3 regions of the Serratia sp. OS31 genome follow, and region 2 is predicted to be linked to each of the others. Evidence: predicted binding sites of a transcription regulator. Region 2 holds the regulator's gene; each other region holds the start of a gene.

Region 1 (5,018 bases), on a different contig from region 2:
CAATCCACCACTGGTAGGTCATATACACCGCACCCAGGTTAATACGCTCGTTATAGTTGGCACGGCTGATCACCTTGCCGCGGCGTGAGGCAACCCACACCAGTTGCTGGTCGGCAATGCCCAGTGCGGCGGCATCCTGAGGATTGATCTGCACGAAGCCGGGCTCATCCGCCAGCGTTTGCAAGGCGGCACAGTTGCCGGTCATCGAACGGCAGGAGTAATGCCCAACCTCACGCACGGTACAGAGCACCAGTGGGTAAGCGGCATCCGGGATCTCGGCCGGCGCACGCCAGGTGGTCGCGAATAATTGGCCTTTGCCGGACGGCGTGGTGAACTGGTTACCCTGGTACAGGTACGGCGTCCCCTGACTTTCCAGCGAAGTGCAAGGCCATTGCACGTGACCGAGTTCGCCCATTTTTTCGTAAGTGGCGCCGTAAAACAGCGGGCAAAGTTCGCGCATTTCGTCCCAGATCTGCTGGTTATCCTCGTAGTGCATCGGATACCCCATTTCGCTGGCCAACAGGCTGATGATTTCCCAGTCGCGCTTGACGTTGTACTGCGGCTCAATGGCTTTTTCGAAACGCTGGAACCCGCGATCGGCGCAGGAGAAGACGCCACCATGCTCGCCCCAGGAAGTGGCCGGCAAAATCACATCGGCCTGTTCGGCGGTTTTGGTCATAAAGATGTCTTGCACCACCACAAATTCCAGCGCTTCGAACGCGCTGCGCACCAGGCTCAGATCGGCCTCGGTCTGCAAGGGGTCTTCCCCCATGATGTAGTAGGCCTTCACTTTGCCTTCATGCACCAGGTGCGGGATTTCGGTGATGCGATAGCCGACGTTCGGATCCATTTTTGCGGCGTCAATTCCCCAGGCCGCGGCGAATTTGGCGCGCACGGCCGCATCGGTGACCGCCTGATAGCCAGGGAACTCATTGGGCAGCACGCCCATGTCGCAGGCACCCTGCACATTGTTCTGTCCGCGTACCGGGCCGACACCCACGTTGGCGCGGCCCAAATTGCCGGTAAGCAGCGCCAGGCTTGCGAGGCCTTTGACCACGTCAACCGCCTGGCCGAATTGGGTCACGCCCATGCCCCACATGATGGTGGCTGAAGGGGCGCTGGCATAGGTGCGCATGGCCTGACGGATCTGCTGAGCGATAACGCCGGTCAGGTGTTCCACCGCTTCTGGCGCATAGTCCGCCAGCTGCTGCCGGTAGGCCTCGAAACCCTCGGTGTATTTCGCCACGTAATCGCGGTCATAGAGGTTTTCTTCAATCAGCACGTAGGCGAACGCATTCACCAGCGCCATGTTGCAGCCGTTCTTGATCTGCAAATGCTGGTCGGCAATACGTGCAGTTTCTATCCGGCGTGGATCGCACACGACGATCTGCGCGCCTTTCTCTTTAGCCTTCAGCACCCGGCGAGCCACGATGGGGTGCGAGTCGGCACAGTTGTAACCGATAATCAGCAGGCACTTGGAGTTTTCGATATCGCCAATCGAGTTACTCATGGCACCGTTACCGAGCGTGGCCTGCAAACCCGCGACCGACGGACCGTGGCAGACGCGGGCGCAGCAGTCGACGTTATTGGTGCCGATCACCGCGCGGGCGAACTTCTGCATCACATAGTTGGTTTCATTGCCGGTCCCGCGAGAGGAACCGGTGTGCATGATGGCGCTGGCACCGTGCTGGTCTTTAATCTGCTGTAGCCGCTGCGCGGTATAGCTAATCGCTTCATCCCAACTGACGGCCTCAAACTTGCCGCCTTTCTGCCGCCGGATCAGCGGCTGACTCAGACGCGGGGTCAACAGTTTGGTGTCGTTCAGGAAGTCCCAGCCGTAATAGCCTTTCAGACAGAGTTCACCCTGATTGGTCACGCCGTCAGCCGCCTCGGCGCGAATGATTTTGCCGTTATCGACCACCAGTTTCATTTTGCAGCCTGCACCGCAGTAAGGGCAGACGGTTGTGATTTTTTTCATCGGTTCAGTTCCTAAAACAGTGACGACATAGTGTCGAGCGCGGCGCGGCGGCGCTTCTCGGCGTTCATTTCCTGCAGCATGTTGCGATCGACGCAGTGCAACGCCTTGGTTGGGCAGGTTTCCATGCAGGCCGGGCCGCTGTCGCGACCGATGCACAGGTCACATTTATGGGCTTCGGCTTTCTCGGTGGTGGCGCTCATCATCGCGCCGTTCTGGCGGACCACCGGACGGGTGATCACTTCCATGGCGCCGTAGGGACAGGCCACTACGCAGGTTTTGCAGCCGATGCAGCGTTCCTGCATCACCAGTACCATGCCGTTGGTGCGGCTGATGGCGCCGTTCGGACAGACGTTGGAACAGGGGGCGTCCTCGCATTGGCGGCAAAGCACAGCGGTGCTGACGTTGACGCCTTTAATCACGTGCAGGCGGGGGGCAAAGCTGGTGGCGTTCAACGCCGAAATATCCTGGCTTTCGCTGTGCGCCATCACGCAGGCAATTTCACAGGTACGGCAGCCGATGCATTTTTTGGGATCGGCGATGATAAACCGGTTCATCAATAACTCCTGGGTTACCCTTCATCCGGGTATGGCAAAAGAGAGGTTGTGGCTCTGGTTAGGCATAAAACATGCCAACCTTGAAAATGCTTAAAAAGCAGAGGGTTATATTTTTATGGCGCCGGAGTCGACAGCAGGTCGACATAAATGACGATGCCGCGTCAGACATTCGTCACCTCCAGCTGCGGATAACCGCCATTGTCTGCCCAGTGAAACAGGCGTTGATGGAGCACCGTCACCGCCTGTTTCACCGCCGCGCCAATCGGGTAATAAAACGCCACCACCTCGGGCTGAATGCCGATAAAGGTAATTTCCGGGATGTCTTCTCGCAGTTGGTTGATCAGGAAGTTGAGCGGCAGGTTATGCGTCGTCATGATGAACATGGCGGCAATGTCTTTTTCGTCGATCACCCGGGTTTCTCCCGGCGCGAGCCCCATGTCGGTGGCATCGACGATCACCAGGCGGTCTGGGCGCAGCTCGCGAATATGCCCAATGTCATTTTCCGGTGCCGCGCCGCCGTCAATCACCTGCCAGCCAGCGGGAGGCTGACTGGCGCAGAGTTCAGCCAGCAGTGGCCCGGCACCGTCATCTCCCATCATGCAGTTGCCCACACACAATAAAACGTCAGTCATCATGCCTCCGGACCATCAGGTAAATGGCGGGTTCGTTTTCAATCGATTGCAACAGGGCGATCAGCTTTTGGCTCCAGCTCTGCTGTTCCGCATTCATTCGCGGAGCCGCACGGCTCAACGCCGTAGCCAACAGGTGGGTATGGCTGTTGTCGATACAGATTTCGCCAAACCGATCGACCCCTTCCAGTTTGCGCCGTGCGGTGCTGCCTGCCGGCAACTGCGCTATCCAGGCGTGGAACCCCGCCAGCGGGCAATTGAGTTTGGCTTCCAGACAGTCGATCACCCCCAGATGGTGGCCGATCGCCAGGCTGTAATAGATCACCTCCTGGGCCTTCGGCGGGGCCTTTTTTTCCTGCACAAACTTGCGGCTAAGGGAGTAAAACACCACCTGACCTTGGGAAGCTGTCATAACCGCAGCTCCCCACGCAGCACCCGTTGATAAATGCCCTGCAGGTTGCCGACGATCTCATTCAGGCGCAGGTCATCTTGCTGGTGCAGATAGGCGGCAATACGCTGTTCGACCGGTTCTGGAGCATCTGCTGCCAGCAGTTGCATAAACTGGTCGGCGATTTGGCGACCGTAACGGTAACCGGCCATACGCCGGGCTTCGCGATCCAGCAGCACTCGCAGCGGCTGGGGCAGCTGCGGGTGCAACAGGCGCGTAGCTTCACCGTCGGTTTCGTCATGCTGGTGGCCTTTGATTTTCTGATCCAACAGGCCCAGCGCCATGGCAAAACCGTAAATGGTCGCCGCCGGCGTCGGCGGGCAGCCGGGAATGTAGACATCGACCGGAACTATGCGATCGGTGCCGCCCCACACGCAGTAAAGATCGTGGAAGATACCGCCGCTGTTGCCACAGGCACCGTAGGAGATGCTGATTTTAGGATCGGGTGAGGCCTGCCAGGCGCGGATCGCCGGAATGCGCATGGCGCGGGTCACTGCACCGGTAAACAGCAAAATATCGGCATGTCTGGGGGAAGGTACCACTTTGATCCCGAAACGTTCTGCGTCGAACAGTGGTGAAATGGCAGCGAAAATCTCAATTTCACAGCCATTACAGCCGCCGCAGTCCACCCGATAAACATAGGCCGAGCGGCGGATATCCTGCAGCAGGGTGGTTTTCAGCTTGGCGATGCTGTCGTCGAGGGTGATTGGCACCGGCAGGCCATTTTCATCGCGTGGGCCAATCAATGGTGAATTCATGAGATGACCTCCCGGGTCAAATGGCGGCCGATATCAATACGATCGGCCTGGGTCAGGTTTTGCTGCTGTTTGCAGGCCGGGCAGGTCTCAAACTGCGCACGACGAGTAGCCGCCTCCGAGCTGCTCAACCCGAGCAACGCCATCGCATAATCAATTTCCTTTTGCGCCGCATAGGGTTTGCCGCACTGTCGGCAATGGCAAATGGCGAAATCGGCCTGTTCGTACAAGTCCTCTTTACGCCACACCGCCAGTTCGAACTGCTGCGAAAGCCGAATGGCGGCGGTTGGGCACACCTCCTCGCAGCGGGCGCAAAAGATGCAGCGGCCAAGAAACAGCTGCCAGCGCAAGGTGCCGGTGTTGAGATCGGGAGTCATGCTCAACGCGTTGGACGGACAGGCGTTGGCGCAGGCACCGCAGGCTATGCACTGCTGCGGCGTGTATTCGGGCTTGCCGCGAAAGTTCGGGTCAATGGCCAACGGCCGGGCCGGATAGGCGACGGTGGCCGGGCCGGTCTTCAGCACTTTCTTAATCAGTTTCAGCATGATGGGCTCCGGTTAGAACGGCTTGTTTTTCCGCTCGATGCCATAACGCTCAATCTCTTTGTACGGCACGATGATGGACTGACGCTTGCGTACGTCGACGATGGTCATG
Region 2 (5,018 bases):
ACCGGCAAGCTGAGTTACAAGCTGGTGGCGGAAGACGTGAAGTACTATACAGCCGATGAATTAAGCTGGTTCACCCAACCGGTGATGACGCTGTTTGATGAAAACGCGGTGGCCACCTGGTCAGTTCGCGCCGACCGCGCCAAACTGACTAAAGACCGGATGCTGTATCTTTACGGCCACGTCGAGGTGAACAGCCTGACCACCACGTCGCAGCTGGAAAAAATTAAAACAGACAATGCTCAGGTGAACCTGGTGACCCAGGATGTGGCTTCGGATGACGAAGTGACGCTCTACGGGACGAACTTCACCTCTAACGGCATGAAAATGCGTGGGAACCTGCGGGCCAAGACCGCTGAGCTGATTGATAAGGTTAAGACCAACTATGAAATTCAAAACCAACAAACCAAGCCGTAATCTGTTAATCGGCAGCTTGATTTTGGCCGCCAGCGCCCCCGCATGGGCGCTGAAGTCCGACTCCAATCAGCCGGTGAGCATCGACTCGCTGAAACAGTCTCTGGACATGCAGAGCAACGTCAGCACCTTTACTGATAACGTGGTGATCAAACAAGGCACCATCGATATCAAAGCGGACAAAGTCGTGGTCACCCGCCCGGGCGGCGATCAGAACAAAACTTATATTGAAGCCTTTGGCAACCCGGTCACCTTCTATCAGATGCAAGACAGCGGCAAGCCGGTGAAAGGCCATGCTCAGAAGGTGCGTTACGATGTGGCGTCTCAGTTGGTGACCCTGACCGGGAACGCCTATCTGGAACAGCTCGACAGCAACGTCAAGGGCGATCGCATCACCTACCTGGTGCAACAGCAGCAAATGCAGGCGTTTAGCGATAAAGGCAAACGCGTGACTACGGTTCTGGTACCGTCGCAGTTGCAAGACAAAAACGGGCAAAACAAGAGTAACTAATCACTTATGGCTACACTCATCGCAGAAAACCTGGCGAAAGCCTACAAGGGCCGCAAAGTCGTTGAAGACGTCAGCCTGAAAGTGAAATCCGGCGAAATCGTCGGCCTGCTGGGGCCAAACGGCGCCGGCAAGACCACCACTTTCTACATGGTGGTCGGTATCGTTCAGCGTGACGCCGGGCGTATCGTGATTGACGAAGAAGACATCAGCCTGCTGCCGCTGCACGCCCGTGCGCGTCGTGGCATCGGCTATCTGCCGCAGGAAGCCTCGATCTTCCGCCGTCTGAGCGTTTACGACAACCTGATGGCAGTGCTGGAGATCCGTGACGATCTCAGCAGCGAACAGCGGGCGGACCGTGCGGTAGAGCTGATGGAAGAGTTCCATATCTCCCACCTGCGCGACAACCTGGGCCAGGCGCTGTCCGGTGGCGAACGTCGCCGCGTGGAGATCGCCCGTGCGCTGGCGGCTAACCCGAAATTCATCCTGCTGGATGAACCCTTCGCCGGGGTTGACCCGATTTCCGTTATCGACATTAAAAAAATTATCGAGCACTTGCGTGACAGCGGCCTGGGCGTGCTGATCACCGACCACAACGTGCGCGAAACGCTGGACGTGTGTGAACGCGCCTATATCGTCAGCCAGGGCAAACTGATTGCTCACGGCACGCCTGATGCTATTCTGGCCGATGAGCAGGTAAAACGCGTTTATCTGGGCGAAGAATTCCGCCTCTGAGTGCCGGCGCGTCCTGATGGACGACTGTTAACGGAAGTAGACTGAAGAATATGAAGCAAGGTTTGCAACTCAGGTTTAGCCAACAACTGGCCATGACCCCCCAGCTCCAGCAGGCCATACGCCTGCTGCAGTTGTCCACGCTTGAGCTCCAGCAGGAGATACAGCTGGCGTTAGAGAGCAATCCACTGCTTGAACAAACCGATTTGCACGAAGAAATCGACGCTAAAGAGACCACCGAAACCGAAGGTTTGGACACCCGGGAGGCGCTGGAGCAAAAGGACATGCCCGAAGAGCTGCCGCTGGACGCCACCTGGGACGAGATCTATACCGCCGGCACTCCGTCAGGGACCCGCACCGATTACAGTGACGATGAACTGCCGGTGTATCAGGGCGAAACCACCCAAACCCTGCAGGATTACCTGATGTGGCAGGTGGATCTGACGCCGTTTTCCGATACCGATGCCGCCATCGCCACCTCAATCGTCGACGCCGTCGATGACACCGGCTATCTCACCGTGCCGCTGGAAGACATTCTGGAGAGCATCGGTGACGAGAATGTGACAATGGACGAAGTCGAAGCGGTATTGAAGCGCGTGCAGCGGTTTGATCCGGTTGGCGTCGCGGCGCGCGACCTGCGCGATTGTCTGCTGGTCCAGCTTTCCCAGTATGCCAAAGACACCCCTTACCTCGCAGAAGCACGCCTGATCATCAGCGAACATCTGGACCTGTTGGCGAACCACGACTTTCGCAGCCTGATGCGAACAACGCGCTCAAAAGAAGATACACTGAAAGAAGCGATGCTGCTGATCCAGTCACTCGATCCGCGTCCAGGCCAGTCGATCAACACCGGCGAATCTGAGTACGTGATCCCGGACGTGCTGGTACGCAAAGTGCAGGATGTGTGGACGGTCGAGCTCAACAGCGACAGCATCCCAAGGCTGAAGATAAACCAGCAGTATGCCGCACTGGGCAACACTGCGCGTAACGACAGCGACGGTCAGTACATCCGCAGCAATCTGCAGGAAGCGAAATGGCTGATCAAGAGCCTGGAAAGCCGCAACGACACCCTGCTGAAAGTTTCGCGCTGCATCGTCGAGCAGCAGCAGGCGTTCTTTGAGCAAGGCGCGGAATTTATGAAGCCCATGGTGCTGGCGGATATCGCTCAGGCCGTGGAGATGCATGAATCGACAATTTCACGCGTGACCACGCAGAAGTTTTTGCACAGTCCGCGCGGCATTTTCGAATTGAAGTATTTCTTCTCAAGCCACGTGAATACCGACAGCGGAGGCGAAGCTTCCTCTACGGCGATCCGCGCGGTGGTGAAGAAATTGATTGCGGCGGAAAACCCCGCCAAACCGCTCAGCGACAGCAAGCTGGCCACCCTGCTCTCCGATCAGGGGATCATCGTGGCACGGCGTACCGTCGCCAAGTACCGAGAGTCTTTGTCCATCCCGCCGTCCAACCAGCGTAAACAGTTGGTTTGACCTCTATTGAGAAGGAAGACACTATGCAGCTCAACATTACCGGACACCACATCGAAATCACCGAACCCTTGCGTGAGTTCGTGAACACCAAGTTCGCCAAACTCGAACAGTATTTTGACCGCATAAATCAGGTGTATGTCGTGCTTAGTGTGGAAAAAGTGCAGCAGATTGCGGAAGCGACGGTGCACGTGAATGGAGGCGAGTTGCACGCCACCTCGGAAGACGAGAACATGTATGCGGCAATTGATACCCTGATCGACAAACTGGCGCGTCAATTGAACAAACATAAAGACAAACTGAAACAACACTGACATTCTGGGCCGTTTCCGTCAGCGGGTACGGCTCAAACGTAGCCTCGGCCATCGGCGCGTTACCTGTTTGGGTACGCGCCGATAAGCCATCAGGGTTAAACAAGGCGAAAAATCACCTCACAAGCCTGCTTGCTGGTGTGGTTTTAAGTGAAGATGAGATGAACAACGAAACAATGCAGTTAAGCTCGGTATTAAATATCGAGTGCACCAGAAGCTCTGTACATTGCACCAGCAAGAAGCGGGCTTTGGAAATTATTAGCGAACTGGCCGCCAAACAGCTCAACCTGTCACCCCAGGTGGTGTTTGACGCGGTTCTCACCCGCGAGCGCATGGGCAGCACCGGTATCGGCAACGGTATCGCCATTCCCCATGGCAAACTGGAAGAGGACACACTGCGGGCCGTTGGCGTGTTTATTCGTCTCGACCAACCTATCGCCTTCGACGCCATTGATAACCAGCCGGTCGATCTGCTGTTCGCCCTGCTGGTGCCGGCCGACCAATGTAAAACCCATTTGCATACCCTGTCTCTGGTCGCCAAGCGTCTGGCCGACAAAACAGTATGCCGTCGCCTGCGCGCGGCGCAAAGTGACGAAGAGCTTTACCAAATCATCACCGAGTAACGCCCGGCTGGCGTGACTTCCAGCCCGGATAACGATACTGTTTAGCCATGATGGATTCCGGTTCAGGCCGGAATAATAAAGTTTCTAACGGTGGCGATAGACGCCGCCGAGATGCCAGGGGGAGTTGCCACATGGTGCTGATGATTGTCAGCGGCCGTTCCGGTTCAGGGAAATCCGTCGCCTTGCGGGCGCTGGAAGACATGGGTTTTTACTGCGTTGATAACCTGCCCGTGGTACTGCTGCCGCAGCTTGCCAATACGCTGGCGGAACGCAACAGCTCCGCGGCGGTAAGCATCGACGTGCGTAACATGCCGGAATCGCCGGAAGTGTTTGAATATGCGATGACCCAACTGCCGGACAGCTTTTCGCCGCAGTTGCTGTTCCTCGACGCTGACCGTAACACACTGATCCGCCGTTACAGTGATACTCGCCGCTTACACCCGCTGTCCAGCAAGAACCTGTCGCTGGAAAGCGCCATCGACGAAGAAAGCGATCTGCTTGAGCCGCTGCGTTCACGGGCCGATCTGATCATCGACACCTCGGAAATGTCGGTGCATGAACTGGCCGAAATGCTGCGTACCCGTTTACTGGGCAAACGCGAGCGCGAACTGACCATGGTGTTTGAATCCTTCGGCTTTAAACACGGCATCCCGATCGACGCCGATTACGTGTTCGACGTGCGTTTCCTGCCGAACCCACACTGGGACCCTAAACTTCGCCCGATGACCGGCCTGGATAAACCCGTCGCCTCATTCCTCGATCGCCACACTGAAGTGCACAACTTTATCTACCAGACCCGCAGCTATCTGGAACAGTGGCTGCCGATGCTGGAAACCAACAACCGCAGCTACCTGACGGTGGCCATTGGCTGTACCGGCGGTAAGCACCGTTCAGTCTACGTGGCAGAACAGTTGGCCGACTACTTCCGCTCACGCGGCAAGAACGTGCA
Region 3 (5,018 bases), on a different contig from region 2:
TACGGATACAGGCGGGGCCCAGGGGGGTGAAAGCGCAAAGGTCGCACTTCACCGCCACGGCGCGGACACCGGGCACGCAATCCAGGAAGGCGGCGACCGACCGCGGCGCTTTGGCGGCAGGCAGGGCCAGCGGTGTGTTGCAGTCTGTGGGGATCGCCAACGGAGTACTGCCGCCGAAGCCAATGGCGCCGAACGGGCAGGCGATGCCGCAGAGTTTGCAACTGACGCACAGGCTCTCGTTCAGGACGATGGCATCATCCTGATGGCGAATGGCGTTTACCGGACAGACCTGCGCGCAGGGCGCATCCTCACATTGATGGCACATCACCGGTGCCGAATCGCGGGCGTTACGTATCACCTGCAAGCGGGGTAATGCCTGCAAACCCTGTTGCCGATGTTCCGCAGAACAACTGGCCATGCAGGTATTGCAGCCAATACACAATTTGGGGTCCGCAATAATAAAGCGGTTCATGCACACTCCTTGCTTCGTCATTTATGACGAAATCGTCAGTAAAAAATGACGTTTCGACAGTTTTCTGTCGGTGAGTAACGCCGACAGTCAGACGGACAGGGTTATTTTTTTCAGTGCGTCATGAATGGCATGGCCGTCATGCAGAGAGTCAAACAGGCATTGGTAAATAACGGCGATCTTATCCAGATAATGTTCAAATACCGCCGGCATGTCGCGATTATTTATTACGCCGTCAATATTGCCGTCTTCATCCAGCGAGGCATGGGCGAAGGGGGCGAAATTCTCGGCTTCGTGCGGCGATGCCAAATTAATGCGATAGCAGATATCACGGCTATAAAACCCCTCACTTAATTGAATGCTCACCGTGAAGTGGTTGAACAGCACAAAACGCAGATCGTCGTCCTGACCGTAAGTAAACTGATGATTAATCTTCTTTTTAGTGGTGGTTACCGCTTTGATTAAGGTGCTGTGGTAGGTTTGCCACTGCGCCATCAGGCGGTTGCTTTTGTTGGCGATATAATCGGCCTGGCTGGTTACTTCACTGATAGTACTCATTGTCGTCACTCAAAATGGATGGTCATTGTCGAAACGCTTCGGGTGAACGACTTAAAGCATAAAGCGTGCCAGACTCCGGTAATTTTTATTATTTCCTTTTAATTCAAGCATCAGTCATGGAATTAACCTCTACAGTGAGCGGTGCGACTGTCAGCTAATTACTGTCGACGTCATGACACTCGACAAATATGCCGAATAGGTTTTGGCACCATATTTGCAGTGCAGGGTGACGAAACGTTTTATCACCCCAGACGGAGGCCGGATGCACGAAATAACCTTGTGCCAACATGCGATGGAAATAATGCAGCAACAGGCTCGTCAACATCGGGCGAAACGTATTACCGCGGTGTGGTTCGAAATTGGCGCATTTTCCTGCGTGGAGGCGGAATCGCTGCGGTTCTGTTTTGACATGGTCTGTCGCGACACCCTGGCCGAAGGCTGCGAGTTGCATCTGATCGAACAACGAGCCTTGTCCTGGTGTTATGACTGCCAGGCCGACGTCGAGCTGTTGATCCCGCAGGTTCTGGTCTGCCCGCTCTGCGCCGGTAGAAACCTGCGGGTGCAGGCCGATGATGGGTTGCAAATAAAACGTCTGGAAATTGAATAACTGAAAGGAGAAAGAACATGTGCAGCACTTGCGGTTGTGCCCATGGGGAACTGACGATTGAAGGGCAAGCAAAGGTCCCGTTTCGCCCGCAGCGGTCTCTGCAGGGGGACCTGCATTATGGACTGGGAGTGGCGGGCACTCATGCGCCGGGCATCAGTCAGCGGCGAATGCTGGAAATAGAAACCCGGGTGTTGGATAAAAACGATCGTCTGGCCGAACGCAATCGCCAGTATTTTGCCGAGCAACGGATCCTGGCGTTGAATCTGGTATCCAGCCCCGGTTCAGGCAAAACCACGCTGCTGACCGAAACCCTGCTGCGGCTCCGCGGGGCGCGTGAGTGCGCGGTAGTGGAAGGAGACCAGCAAACCACCAACGATGCAGAACGTATCCGCGCCACCGGCGTGCCGGCGATCCAGGTCAATACCGGCAAAGGCTGTCATCTGGACGCGCAAATGGTTCATGAAGCCGCCCAACGCCTGGAGCTCAAACCCAGCAGCCTGTTGTTTATCGAAAATGTCGGCAACCTGGTTTGCCCAGCCAGCTTCGATCTGGGGGAGCGGCATAAGGTGGCGGTGCTGTCGGTCACCGAAGGGGAAGATAAGCCCCTCAAGTACCCACATATGTTCGCCGCCGCACGTCTGATGCTGCTGAACAAGGTCGATCTGCTGCCGTACTTGAAGTTTGACCTGGACGCCTGTATCGCCAATGCCCGACAGGTTAATCCCGACATCGAGATAATTACCCTTTCGGCGACTCAGGGTGAAGGGATGGACCAGTGGATGGCCTGGCTGGAGCGGCAGCTATGTGCATAGGTATTCCCGGGCAGATCGTGGCGCTGGACCAGCATCAGCCTCAGCACGCCTGGGCCGAAGTCTGCGGCGTACAGCGCGAAGTGAATATCGCGTTGGTTTGCCGGGAGGATGAACCCAAAGAAGCGATACTGGGGTGTTGGGTGTTGATCCACGTGGGCTTTGCGATGAGCCGTCTCGATCAGCAAGAGGCCGAGGAAATGCTGGCGGCACTGCAGGCGATGGGGGAAGTGGAACAGGACGTGGCGTTGTTTTTGGCGGGGGAGGATAACCATGGATTACGTAGATGAATTTCGCGATCCGCAGCGGGTGAAGAACCTGCTGCAACATATCTGGCAGCGCGCCGCGCAGTTGCCGTTTACCGCCGATCGGCCGCTGCAAATCATGGAGGTGTGCGGTGGCCATACCCATGCGATATTCCGCTTTGGCCTGGACAAGCTGCTGCCGGCGCAAATCGAATTCATTCATGGCCCCGGCTGCCCGGTTTGCGTTTTACCCATGGGACGCATTGACGCCTGCTGCGAAATCGCCGGGCACCCCGAAGTGATTTTTTGCACCTTCGGCGATGCGCTGCGGGTGCCAGGCCAGCAGGGATCTTTACTGCAGGCTCGCGAACGCGGTGCCGACGTGCGAGTGGTTTACTCACCGTTGGATGCCCTGATGCTGGCGCGGAATAACCCGCAGCGGCAGGTGGTGTTCTTTGCCCTGGGGTTCGAAACCACCATGCCGGTCACGGCGATTACCCTGCAACAGGCGCGGCAGGAAGGCCTGGGCAACTTCAGCGTATTTTGTCAGCACATCAGCCTGATCCCCACCTTGCGCAGCCTGCTGCAACAGCCGGATGTGCACATCGACGGTTTTCTGGCACCCGGCCACGTCAGCATGGTGATAGGCACCGAGCCCTATCATTTTATCAGCGGGCAATACCGCAAACCCCTGGTGGTGACCGGCTTTGAGCCACTGGATATCTTGCAAGGGGTGCTGATGCTGGTCGAACAGTTCCTTGGCCGACAAAGCCAAACCGAAAACCAATACCGGCGGGTGGTGCCGGAACAGGGCAACCGGCTGGCACAGCAGGCGATGAGCGAGGTTTTTGTGCTGGGTGGCGGCAGCGAATGGCGCGGGCTGGGCACCATTGCCGACTCAGGCATTGCCCTTACGCCAGCCTATCAGGCTTTTGATGCTGAACGTCGTTTTCGTCCGCAGCGGCGGCAAGTGGCTGACGATCCTCGATCCCGTTGCGGAGACGTGCTCACCGGGCGGTGCAAACCGCGTGATTGCCCGCTGTTTGGCCGCGGTTGTACGCCGCAAAACGCGTTTGGCGCCCTGATGGTCTCATCCGAAGGGGCCTGCGCTGCCTGGTACCAATATCGCCGCGAAACAGAGGAGATGCCGGCATGAACAACGTGATTACTATGGCTCATGGCAGCGGTGGTGCGGCAATGCAGCAATTGCTGGACGATCTTTTCTTGCCGGCCTTTGCCAACCCGCAGTTGGATCAGCGTGAAGATCAGGCCCGATTAGACCTGGCCGAGTTAACGCAGCAGGGCGATCGGCTGGCGTTTACCACCGACAGTTACGTGATTGACCCGATTTTCTTTCCGGGCGGTGACATAGGCAAGCTGGCCATCTGCGGGACGGCCAACGATCTGGCGGTGAGCGGCGCGCTGCCGCGCTATCTTTCCTGCGGCTTTATTCTCGAAGAAGGTTTGCCGTTGCCCGACTTACAACGCGTGGTCGCCTCGATGGCCGCCACCGCGCAGCAGGCTGGTATTCGCATTGCGACCGGGGATACCAAGGTAGTGCAGCGTGGTGCAGCCGACAAAGTGTTTATCAACACCGCCGGTATCGGGGTGATCCCGTCAGGCCTGAACTGGGCGGCGCAAAATATCCGCGTCGGCGATGCCGTGATTGTCAGCGGCACCCTGGGTGATCACGGGGCAACTATTCTCAACCTGCGCGAAAAGCTGGGTATGTCTCTGGACGTGATCAGCGACTGTGCGGTGTTAACGCCGTTAATTGAGCCACTGCGTGCCATTCACGGCGTACGGGCGATTCGCGATGCGACCCGTGGCGGGGTGAATGCCATTTTGCATGAGTTCTCCCGTGCGGCGGGCGTGGGCATCGAGGTGGAAGAAAGCCTGTTGCCGATCGCCCCGGCAGTGCGAGGCATTTGCGAATTGCTGGGGCTGGACGCCATTAATTTTGCCAACGAGGGAAAACTGGTGATCGTGGCCGCACCACAAGCCGCACAGGACGTGCTCTGCGCCTTGCGTGCTCACCCATTGGGCGCAGGCGCGGCGATGATTGGCAAAGTGACGGCTGGGCGACAGGTAAGACTGCAGGGCGCTTATGGCATCAGCCGCCGGTTGGATTTGCCACATGCCGAGCCTTTGCCGCGGATTTGTTGATCCCGTCGGGGGAGAACGCCGCCGGCCAGCGTTACACTTTGCGATGTGACTCACAAATCTTCATCGCGACTCAGGCAAGTGATAAACAATGTCGAATGCACAATCAGAAAAACAAGAACTACTGGAAATTACCCGCACGCTGCTGAGCCAGCGCAGTTTCACCG

What was found. The regulator sigma-54, encoded in region 2, starts transcription at its own class of promoters, with help from an activator protein. The targets are predictions, from matches to a motif close to GTTGGCACANNTTTCGCTNT.
Region 1: the regulator sigma-54 is predicted to act here: its motif matches at 2,592-2,611, upstream of hydN (electron transport protein HydN).
Region 3: the regulator sigma-54 is predicted to act here: its motif matches at 1,229-1,248, upstream of hypA (hydrogenase maturation nickel metallochaperone HypA).

The regions. Positions count from the first base shown of each region.
Region 1 covers NZ_JACJFQ010000035.1:10,304-15,321, forward strand. Annotated here, with positions in the region: gene fdhF (formate dehydrogenase subunit alpha) at 1-1,978, opposite strand, end outside; gene hydN (electron transport protein HydN) at 1,990-2,532, opposite strand; gene hycI (hydrogenase maturation peptidase HycI) at 2,694-3,164, opposite strand; gene H5P17_RS22305 (formate hydrogenlyase maturation HycH family protein) at 3,157-3,573, opposite strand; gene H5P17_RS22310 (NADH-quinone oxidoreductase subunit B family protein) at 3,570-4,367, opposite strand; gene H5P17_RS22315 (formate hydrogenlyase complex iron-sulfur subunit) at 4,364-4,909, opposite strand; gene H5P17_RS22320 (NADH-quinone oxidoreductase subunit C) at 4,922-5,018, opposite strand, start outside.
Region 2 covers NZ_JACJFQ010000006.1:124,755-129,772, forward strand. Annotated here, with positions in the region: gene lptC (LPS export ABC transporter periplasmic protein LptC) at 1-414, shown strand, start outside; gene lptA (lipopolysaccharide ABC transporter substrate-binding protein LptA) at 383-922, shown strand; gene lptB (LPS export ABC transporter ATP-binding protein) at 929-1,654, shown strand; gene rpoN (RNA polymerase factor sigma-54) at 1,705-3,138, shown strand; gene hpf (ribosome hibernation promoting factor) at 3,162-3,449, shown strand; gene ptsN (PTS IIA-like nitrogen regulatory protein PtsN) at 3,608-4,069, shown strand; gene rapZ (RNase adapter RapZ) at 4,201-5,018, shown strand, end outside.
Region 3 covers NZ_JACJFQ010000035.1:19,908-24,925, forward strand. Annotated here, with positions in the region: gene H5P17_RS22335 (4Fe-4S dicluster domain-containing protein) at 1-472, opposite strand, end outside; gene hycA (formate hydrogenlyase regulator HycA) at 560-1,027, opposite strand; gene hypA (hydrogenase maturation nickel metallochaperone HypA) at 1,290-1,634, shown strand; gene hypB (hydrogenase nickel incorporation protein HypB) at 1,652-2,446, shown strand; gene hypC (HypC/HybG/HupF family hydrogenase formation chaperone) at 2,437-2,733, shown strand; gene hypD (hydrogenase formation protein HypD) at 2,717-3,844, shown strand; gene hypE (hydrogenase expression/formation protein HypE) at 3,841-4,854, shown strand; gene flhA (formate hydrogenlyase transcriptional activator FlhA) at 4,943-5,018, shown strand, end outside.